3 regions of the Janthinobacterium lividum genome follow, and region 1 is predicted to be linked to each of the others. Evidence: predicted binding sites of a transcription regulator. Region 1 holds the regulator's gene; each other region holds the start of a gene.
What was found. The regulator LexA, encoded in region 1, represses DNA repair genes until DNA is damaged. The targets are predictions, from matches to a motif close to ACTGTATNNNNATACAGT.
Positions count from the first base shown of each region.

Region 2: the regulator LexA is predicted to act here: its motif matches at 1,768-1,785, upstream of dinB (DNA polymerase IV).
Region 3: the regulator LexA is predicted to act here: its motif matches at 1,832-1,849, upstream of U0004_RS26210 (DNA topoisomerase IV subunit B).

Region 1 is NZ_CP139976.1:5,016,832-5,020,111, forward strand. It holds gene rpsR (30S ribosomal protein S18) at 1-44, opposite strand, end outside; gene priB (primosomal replication protein N) at 70-369, opposite strand; gene rpsF (30S ribosomal protein S6) at 390-779, opposite strand; gene lexA (transcriptional repressor LexA) at 1,055-1,690, shown strand; gene U0004_RS22690 (cystathionine gamma-synthase family protein) at 1,895-3,136, opposite strand; gene purF (amidophosphoribosyltransferase) at 3,180-3,280, opposite strand, start outside.
Region 2 is NZ_CP139976.1:81,519-84,798, reverse strand. It holds gene U0004_RS00325 (S9 family peptidase) at 1-1,650, opposite strand, end outside; gene dinB (DNA polymerase IV) at 1,836-2,990, shown strand; gene U0004_RS00315 (recombination-associated protein RdgC) at 3,109-3,280, shown strand, end outside.
Region 3 is NZ_CP139976.1:5,795,962-5,799,241, forward strand. It holds gene kdpA (potassium-transporting ATPase subunit KdpA) at 1-1,376, opposite strand, end outside; gene kdpF (K(+)-transporting ATPase subunit F) at 1,376-1,465, opposite strand; gene U0004_RS26210 (DNA topoisomerase IV subunit B) at 1,928-3,280, shown strand, end outside.

The DNA of each region.
Region 1 (3,280 bases):
TTAAGCTTGAGCTTATTTTTGTCGAACTTTTTACCGAATGCCATGTCAGGCTCCTGTATCTAAAATGCGCTAGTCAGAATTGACTGCACTAAAATCAATGATGTGAAACACCAAACTCTTGCTGTTGCGGCTCTTCCTGGCCAGGAAACCCGTGAACTGATACACCCCGCCCAAGCTTGCCTGACTGAACCTGCCTGAAATTTCGCCAGCGGCTAGCGCGGCAACATCAAACTCGGTCAAACGGGCAATCCCTGCTTCCATCTGCTGCGAACTGTGTTGCAATACTGCATTCACAATCGGCAGCCCTGCCGGGGTATAGCGCAATATTTCGCGCTCGGCAATGATGGCGGTTACTTGTAGCTGGTTCAGCGCACGATCCTGGTCAAGAATTAAGCTGCTGCTGCGGCTGGAGCGGCTGCTGGTGCTTCGGTGCGGTGGCTTTTGGCCGCGTCTTCGCGTTGTACCGATTTCATCATCGGCGAAGGAGCTGTTTCAGCTTTCTTCATTTTAACGGTCAGGTGACGCAACACGGCATCATTGAATTTGAATGCTGTTTCCAACTCGACCAGGGTCTCGTTGTCGCATTCGATGTTCAGGCAGATGTAGTGTGCTTTAGGCAGCTTTTGGATCGAGTAAGCCATTTGACGGCGGCCCCAATCTTCCACGCGGTGAACCGAACCGCCGCGGGTGGTTACGCTGGCTTTGTAGCGTTCGATCATCGCGGGCACTTGCTCGCTTTGGTCCGGATGGACGATAAAGACTATTTCATAATGACGCATGCAAACTCCTTCAGGTCGGATTGATAATCGCCCACCCCGGCGTCAAGACGGGTGTGGGAAGGTCAGCCGAAGATTATAACCGCCTTTTGCAAACGTTTCAATCATTCCTTCCACAAGCGCCCGAAAAGCCCGCGCGCCACCGTGCTTTCCGCCCATGGACAAGTATTTCTTGCGAAATTCGCCTAAAACACGGAAATCCCCTTGCATAGTGGGCGATACTGTACAAAAATACAGACTGTTCATATAGACAGCATTTTAGTATGCACCCACCGCTCATGATCAAGCTGACAGCACGACAAGAACAAATCCTGAACCTGATCAAGGACGCGATTGAAAACACGGGCTTTCCTCCCACCCGTGCCGAAATCGCCAATGAACTGGGTTTCAAATCGGCCAACGCGGCCGAAGAGCATTTGCAGGCCCTGGCCCGCAAGGGCGCGATCGAGATTTCTCCCGGCACCTCGCGCGGCATCCGCCTGATCGGCGCGGCCGCTGAAGCCCTGCCATCGAAAGTGCCGGCAGCGCTGCTGATGTCGCTGCCCCTGATCGGCCGGGTAGCGGCAGGCTCGCCCATCCTGGCACAGGAAAACCTGGAAGCGAGCTACAACGTGGACCCCGCCCTGTTCTCGGCCAAGCCCGACTTCCTGCTGAAGGTGCGCGGCTGGTCCATGCGCGACGCCGGCATCATGGATGGCGATTTACTGGCCGTCAAGAAGGTCGATAGCGCCAAGAATGGCCAGATCGTCGTCGCCCGCATCGGCGACGAAGTCACCGTCAAGCGCTACAAGAAAACGGGTTCCGTCATCGAATTGCTACCGGAAAACCCCGACTTCAAGGTCATCACCGTATCGCCGGAAGATGAATTCGCCCTGGAAGGTTTGGCGGTAGGCTTGATGCGCAGCTGGCATTGATTGAGCGCGCCCTCATAAACCTACTGCGCAGCCCACTCTCGGGCATCCGTTGCTCGCTGTACCAATGTACAGCTCCGCTACTCAACCCGATATTGGGCTTGCTCGCTACGGTTTCTGAAGGCACGAAGACATTACCATTGAACGGCGAAAAACAAAGGGCCGCAACAGCATGACTGTTGCGGCCCTTTTCATTTATCCGGCGACTTATACATCGAGTGCCTGACGGAAATCCTCGAGCAAGTCCGCCTCATCCTCGATACCGACGGAGACGCGGATCAGGGATTCGGCGATGCCCATGCTGGCGCGGCGCTCGGCGCCCATCTCGTAAAAGATCGTATGGGCGACGGGAATGACCAGGGTGCGCGTGTCGCCGAGATTGCTCGCTGGAATGGCAAGATTGAGACGATTGAGGAAATCGAAGCAATCGATGCCATCCTTCAGCTCAAAGCTGAACAGCGAGCCATAGCTGCGGAACAAATCCGTTGCCAGCGCGTGCTGCGGATGCGCGGCCAAGCCCGGGTAATGCACGGCAGCTACCCGCGGGTCGGCAGCCAGCATGGTGGCCAGCGCCAGGGCGTTCGAGCAGGTGCGGTCCATGCGCAAGGCCATGGTTTCCGCGCCGACGGCGATATGGTGCGCCGCCTCCGGACCCAGGGAGGCGCCGAAATCGCGCAAGGCCTTGGCGCGGATTTGCGCGATGCCCCACTGCGCCGGCGCCGCCTTCTTGTAATTGTCGAAAATGTTCGGATACTGCGTCCAGTCGAACACGCCCGTGTCCGTCAAGCTGCCGCCCAGGGCATTGCCGTGGCCGCCGATGGATTTTGTCAGCGCATTGACCACCAGGCCCGCGCCCACGGCTTTCGGGCGGAACAGGTAGGGCGTCGTCATGGTGTTGTCGACGATGTACAAAATGCCGCGTTCCTTGCACAATGCGCCGATCTTCGCCAGGTCGGCGATCTGCGTGCGCGGATTGGCGATGGTTTCCACAAAGACGATGCGCGTGGCCGGCGTGATGGCGGCGGCCACATTGGCCACGTCCGTGGCGTCGACGAACGACACGGCGACGCCCTGCCCCGTCACCGTTTGCCACAGGCTGTTGGTGTTGCCAAACAAAAAGGCCGACGACACGACATGGTCGCCAGCGCGCAAGAGCGCCTGCACCACGGCGCCGATGGCGCCCATGCCGGTGGCGAAGCACAGCGTGGCGACGCCATCTTCCATCTTGTTGACCTTGTCTTCCAGCGCGGAGACGGTCGGATTGCCCTGGCGGCCGTAGCGGAAGCCGGGCTCCTTGCCCTGGAATACGGAAGCGAGCTGGCGCGCATCGCCGTAGCCGAAGGCAACGGAAGTATGCACGGGCTTGTGCAGGGAACCGTGCTCGATGCCCTTGCGGCGGTCGTTATGCAGGATGGTGGTGGTAAAGCCGTAGTTTTTTTTATCGTTCATGATCGCGGAGCAAAAAAAGCCCGGCGCTAGCCGGGCAAGATAATTACGCTTCTGTTGTCGCCAGGTTCAGGTTCAGCTGGGAACGCGGCGTATCTTCGGGCGCTGCCGCCTTCGGATGGTGGCGCGCATATTCCAGGCGGTCCA
Region 2 (3,280 bases), 1.4 Mb from region 1:
ATTGAAGGTGTTTTTCTTCTTCATCAGCATGCCGTCCTCATGCCAGGCTTCGCCCATGTCGGTGCCGCCGCGGATATGGGCCTGCGCATAGATGACGCCACGGTCCAGCAGGCTGATGCGGCTGATGGCAAAACTGGCTTCCGTGGAAATGCCATACGAACCATACGAGTACAGCAGCAGCGGCGCGGAACCGTCGAGCTTGACGCCTTTCTTGTAGACGATCCACAGCGGTACTTGCACGCCATCGCGCGCCTTCACCCACAGGCGCTGCGTGGTGTACCGGCTGCCGTCAAAGCCGCCGACGATTTCCTGCTGCTTCAGCACCGTGCGCTTGCCGTCTTGCATGCTGACGTCGATGATGGTGGGCGGCGTGACGGGCGACTGGTAGGACATGCGAAATTGCGTGGAGGAAAATTCCGGTGTTCCGACGGATGTCGCCAGGTAGACGGGGTCGTCGAACTGCACCGTTTTCCAGTTTTTATGCGCGAAATCAAGGATGCGCGCGCGGTTCAGGGCACGGGCCTTTTCCATCACCACCAGGTAGCCCTGGAAGACGTCGATGGACTGGATCACGGCATCCTTGTTGTGCGGTACGACGGTCTTCCAGTTCTTCGGCTGCGGCGCGGACAGCGGCGCGCTGACGATACGGAAATTCTTCGCCTCCTTGTTGGTCAGAATATACAGCTGGCCGTCGCGGTGCTCAATGCCGTAGCGGTGGCCTTTTTCACGCGGCAGCACGCTCTGGAAACTGCCTTGCGGCGTGCTCGTTGGCAGCAGCAGCACTTCGCTCGTATCCGTGCTGCGCGCGGTGAGCACAAAGTAGCGATGGTCGCGCGTGCGGCTCACGCCGATGGCGAACTGTTCCACAGGCTCGTGGTAGACCTGCTGCAAGGTGCCGCCCAGCGGCAGGCGGAACAATCGGTCCGCGCGCTTGGTCGTGGCGTCTTCCTGCGTAAGCATCAGGGTGGCGTTATCCGCCGCCCAGGCCAGCGATGTCACGCGCGGCATGCTGTCGCCCAGCAACTTGCCCGTCTTCAAATCCTTGACATGCAGCTCGTACTGGCGGAAACCCGTCGTGTCGGTGGTGTAGGCCAGCAATTGTTCATTCGGGCTGATGCTGAATGCGCGCACGGCAAAGAATTTGTGGCCTTCGGCCAATTGATTCTGGTCCAGCAAGATTTCCTCAGCCGCCTGCGCATCGTAGGCGCCACCAGCGCCGACGGGGCGGCGGCAGTGAATCGGGTATTGCTTGCCCGCTTCCGTGCGCGTGTAATAGTAGAAATTGCCCTGGCGCGCAGGCACGGACAGGTCCACTTCCTGCATGCGGCCCTTGACCTCCGCAGTCACCTTGTCGGCCAGCGGCTGGATCGGCGCCGTGACGGCGGCCGTGTAGGCGTTTTCCGCATTCAGGTAATCGATCACGGCAGGATCGGTTTTCTTTTGCAGCCAGCGGTAGTCGTCCGTGACGAGCGTGCCGTGGCGCGTTTCCTGCCACGCCGTCTTGGCGGCGACAGGCGCGGTGGCGAAGGTGGCGGCAACGGTGTTGGTGGCGTCGGCCAGCGCGGATGGCGCCAGCGTGGACAGAAGCAGGGCCGGCAGGATGGATAACCAGGCGGACCGGCGGCGCGAAGCGTGATGTGCTGTGGACAAGGCAACTCCCTAGGTTTCGTTGTTGTGCAGCGATTCTATTCTTGCTAAATAGAAAAGCCAATCATGATTTCAGTCAATACCGTTCCGGCGCTTGCATCCACGGACATTTGCAGTGATACTGTATATAATTACAGTATCCGACAGCATCCCGCCGCGAGGTGCCCTTGACCACATCTGCCCTTACATTGCCTGAAACCCGCCGCTGGATTGCCCACCTGGACATGGATGCCTTCTTTGCCTCAGTGGAACTATTAAAATATCCGGAACTGCGCGGCGAAGCCGTCGTCATCGGCGGCGGGCGCTTGCAGCAGCCCGTGCTGCAGGAAGACGGCACGCGGCAGTTTGCGCGCATGCGCGATTATGTGGGGCGCGGCGTCGTCACCACGTCGACCTATGCGGCGCGCGCGTTTGGCGTGTTTTCCGCCATGGGCATCATGAAGGCGGCCAAGCTGGCGCCCGACAGCATCCTGTTGCCGGCCGACTTCGAGGCTTACCGCGAGTATTCGGCGCGCTTCAAGCAGGCCGTGGCCCAGTTGTGCCCCATCATCCAGAACGTGGGCATCGATGAAATCTATGTCGACCTGACGGAGTATGGCGAGCAGGCGCCGGCCATGGCGGCGCGCCTGAAGGCGGCCGTGTCCGAGGCGACGGGCCTGTCGTGCTCGATTGGCCTGGCGCCCAACAAATTGCTGGCAAAAATCTGTTCCGACCTGGAAAAACCGGACGGTCTCACCATTTTGCAGCCCGAGGATATCGAAGCGCGCGTGTGGCCCTTGCCGGCGAAAAAGATCAATGGCATCGGCCCGAAGGCGACGGCCAAGCTGGAGGCCCTGGGCATCGTCACCATCGGCGAGCTGGCACGGGCCGACATGGCCATGCTACGCACGCAGTTTGGCGACTTGTACACGGGCTGGCTGCGCCAGGCGGCGCTGGGCATCGATGACCGGCCTGTGCAGACGAGCCGGGAAACCAAGTCCGTCAGCCGCGAAACGACGTTCGAGCGCGACTTGCAGGTGGTGCGCGACCGCGCCACCCTGTCGGAAAAGCTGGAAAGCCTGTGCACGCGCGTGGCCGGCGACCTCGACAAGCAATCGCTGGCCGGGCGCACGGTGGGCATCAAGCTGCGCTTCGAGGATTTCAGCACCGTCACGCGCGACATCACCTTGCCCAGCGCCACGGCGGACGCGGCCGCCATCCTGCGCGCCAGCCGCGATTGCTTGCGGCGCGTGCCATTTGAAAAGAAAATCCGCCTGCTGGGCGTGCGTATCTCGACCTTGTCCGATCCGGCCATCGTGACGCGGCAGGCGCCCGCCCAGGCGGAGCTGTTTCCCGCCCTGTAGCGGCATTCCCCACGCATCAACAACACCGCGCCAGTCCGCGCTTTTGACGGCATTCCCGTGTCGAAAGTGTAGAATGGCGTTCCCCTGGCACTACTGAAATAAACGGAAGACAAAAACTATGTGGTTCAAGAATCTTCAGATTTACCGCCTGCCCGCACCATGGGCCTATACGCCAGAACAACTGGAAGAGGCCTTGTCCTCGAACAAATTTACGCCGGCGACCAGCATGGATCTGATGCGCCAGGGCTGGGATACGCCACGCCCGAACGGCGGCCTGGTCCACGTGGTCA
Region 3 (3,280 bases), 780 kb from region 1:
AGCGAGACCATCTTCATTTCATAGGCCTGGATTTTCTTGCCCAGATATTCGGGCGTGCGGCCTATCATCAGGCCGGCGATGAAGACGGCCAGGATGGCGAACATCAGCATGCCGTACAGGCCCGTGCCCACGCCGCCGAAAATCACTTCGCCGAACTGCATCAACAGCAGCGGCACCATGCCGCCCAGGGGCATGTAGGAATCGTGCATGGAATTGACGGCGCCGCACGATGCGGCCGTCGTCACCGCCGCGAACAGGGTCGAGGAGCTGATGCCGAAGCGCGTTTCCTTGCCTTCCATATTGCCGCCCGATTGCAGGCTGCTGGCCTGCTGGTCCACGCCCAGGGCTTGCAGGGCGGGATTGGCTTGCTGCTCGGCGCTCATCACGCCAGCCGTCATGACGACAAAGATCAGGGTCATGGCGGCCAGCACGGCCCAGCCCTGGCGCAGGTCGCCCACCATGCGGCCGAAGGTGAAGCACAGGCCGGCGGGGATGATGAAGATGGCCAGCATCTGCAGGAAGTTCGACAGCACGGTGGGGTTTTCATACGGATGCGAGGAATTGGCGTTGAAGAAGCCGCCGCCATTCGTGCCCAGCAGCTTGATCGACTCCTGCGACGCGACAGGGCCCATGGCGATCGTCTGCGTCGTCGCCACTTGCGCTTCCATCACGGGCTTGCCGGCCGCATCCAGCACGGGCTGGCCGTCGGCCGTCACTTTCGGCGTTTCATACGCCACGTGGTCGAGCAGGGTCACTTCCTTGTAGGCGGAAAAATTCTGGATCATGCCTTCGCCCATGAAGACGACGGACAGGGCCAGGGACAACGGCAGCAGGATGTACAGGGTCGAGCGCACCAGGTCGACCCAGAAATTGCCGATCGACTTGCCCGAGCGCGAGGCGAAGCCGCGCACCAGCGCGAAGATCACGGCGATGCCGGTGGCCGCCGAAAAGAAGTTCTGGCACGCCAGGCCCAGCATCTGGGTCAGGTAGCTCATGGTCTGTTCGCCGCCGTAGCCCTGCCAGTTGGTATTGGCGACGAAGCTGACAGTGGTATTGAACGAGGAATCGGGGCTGACGGCGCCCAGTCCCTGGGGATTCAAGGGCAGGAAGCCCTGCAGGCGCTGCAGGCCGTAGACGAAGACGGCGCCCACGGTATTGAAGACGATCAGGGCGATGGCATAGCTTTTCCAGCCCATGGCCTTGTCGGCGGGAAGGCCGGACCAGCGGTACAGCAGGTTTTCCAGCTTTTGCAGCCAGCCCAGGCCGCGCACGGGGCCATCGCCGGCCACCCTGGCCATGTACAGGCCCAGCGGATAGCCGGCGGCCAGCAGCACGGCCAGGAAAGCCACCAGTAACAATATCGATTGCGTCGTCATCACAGTTCCTCCGCCTTCAGCAGCGCCACCAGCAAATACACGAGCAGGCCAGCCGAGACGACGGCGCCCAGCACATAAAACGCGTTCATTTGACGCTCCCTAATTTGTCGCAGGCGACGGCAAAGCCGGCCGCCACGACGAAAAACACGGCAATCAAGCCGAGATACACGAGATCCATTCCCACCCTCATTCAGGTTTGTTTTGATAGTGAGCAGATTAGCCAAAAGGGTCTAAAAAATTCGTAAAGACTGGGGAGGCAGCTGTAAACAAGATGTAAAAACGGCGGCTTTACCGCATAAAATCCAGCACAATTGGCGCAAAACCACGCGCGCGGCGCACTGTTGTTGCCTTGGAGTAGCGCTATTGCCCGCCGATCAAGATAGAATGCGCGAGCGTCCGCACAAGGACGCCAAGCCTGCCGCACTGCCCTCCCCCAGTGACGCTGGACGGGATATACTGTATATTCATACAGTTATCGCCGCCGCTGTCATTGCGCCCGCAGTGCCCTGGCCTGGCGTTCCAACCACTGTCTTTATTTAGCTTGAACACGTATGGCCACTAAAAAACCAGCATCCGACTACAGCGAATCATCCATCCGTGTCCTGAAAGGACTGGAACCCGTCAAGCAGCGCCCGGGGATGTACACCCGCACTGAAAATCCGCTGCACATCATTCAGGAAGTGATCGACAATGCCTCCGACGAGGCGCTGGGCGGTCATTGCACGCATATCGCCGTCACGCAAAACACGGATGGCAGCATTACCGTCGAAGACAATGGCCGCGGCATTCCCGTCGGCCTGCACCCGGAAGAAGGCGTGCCGACGGTGGAAATCGTGTTTACACGGCTGCACGCGGGCGGCAAGTTCGACAAGGGTTCGGGCGGCGCCTACGCGTTCTCGGGCGGTCTGCACGGCGTCGGCGTGTCCGTCACCAATGCGCTGTCGACGCGCCTGGAAATCACCGTCTGGCGCAAGGAAAGCGACGGCAACGGCTTGCACCACATGGTGTTTGCGAATGGCGACGTGATCGAGCCCTTGAATTCCCGCCCCGCCCCGCGCGACGGCAAGAAGTCGGGCACGCGCGTCACGGCCTGGCCCGACGCAAAATATTTTGATTCGCCCAACATCTCGCAAACGGAGCTGCAACGCCTGCTGCGCTCGAAAGCCGTGCTGCTGCCGGGCGTCACCGTGACGCTCACCAACGCGAAGACGGGCGACACGCAGACCTGGCAGTACGCGGAAGGCTTGCGCGGCTACCTGACCGAAACGCTGGCGCAGGTATCGAATGGCGAAACCCTGATTCCCCTGTTCGAAGGCGCGCAATACGCGGGCCCGGACTCGGAAGGCTTTGCCGAAGGCGAAGGCGCGGCCTGGGTGGTGGCGTGGACGGAAGAAGGCGCCATCGTGCGCGAGTCGTATGTCAACCTGATCCCCACCTCGAATGGCGGCACGCACGAATCGGGCTTGCGCGACGGCCTGTTCGGCGCCGTGAAGAACTTCGTCGAAATGCACTCGCTGCTGCCGAAAGGCGTGAAGCTGCTACCGGAAGACGTGTTCGCGCGCGCTTCCTTCGTGCTGTCGGCCAAGGTGCTGGACCCGCAATTCCAGGGCCAGATCAAGGAACGCCTGAACTCGCGCGACGCCGTGCGCCTCGTCTCGACCTTCACCAAGCCGCCGCTGGAACTGTGGCTGAACCAGCACGTCGACTACGGCAAGAAGCTGGCCGATCTCGTGATCAAGCAGGCGCAGTCGCGCCAGCGCTCGCTGCAAAAAGTGGAAAAGAAAAAATCCTCGGGCGTCGCCGTCCTTCCCGGCAAGCTGACCGACTGCGAATCGTCGGACATCGCGCGCAATGAACTGTTCCTCGTCGAGGGCGACTCGGCGGGCGGTTCGGCCAAGATGGGG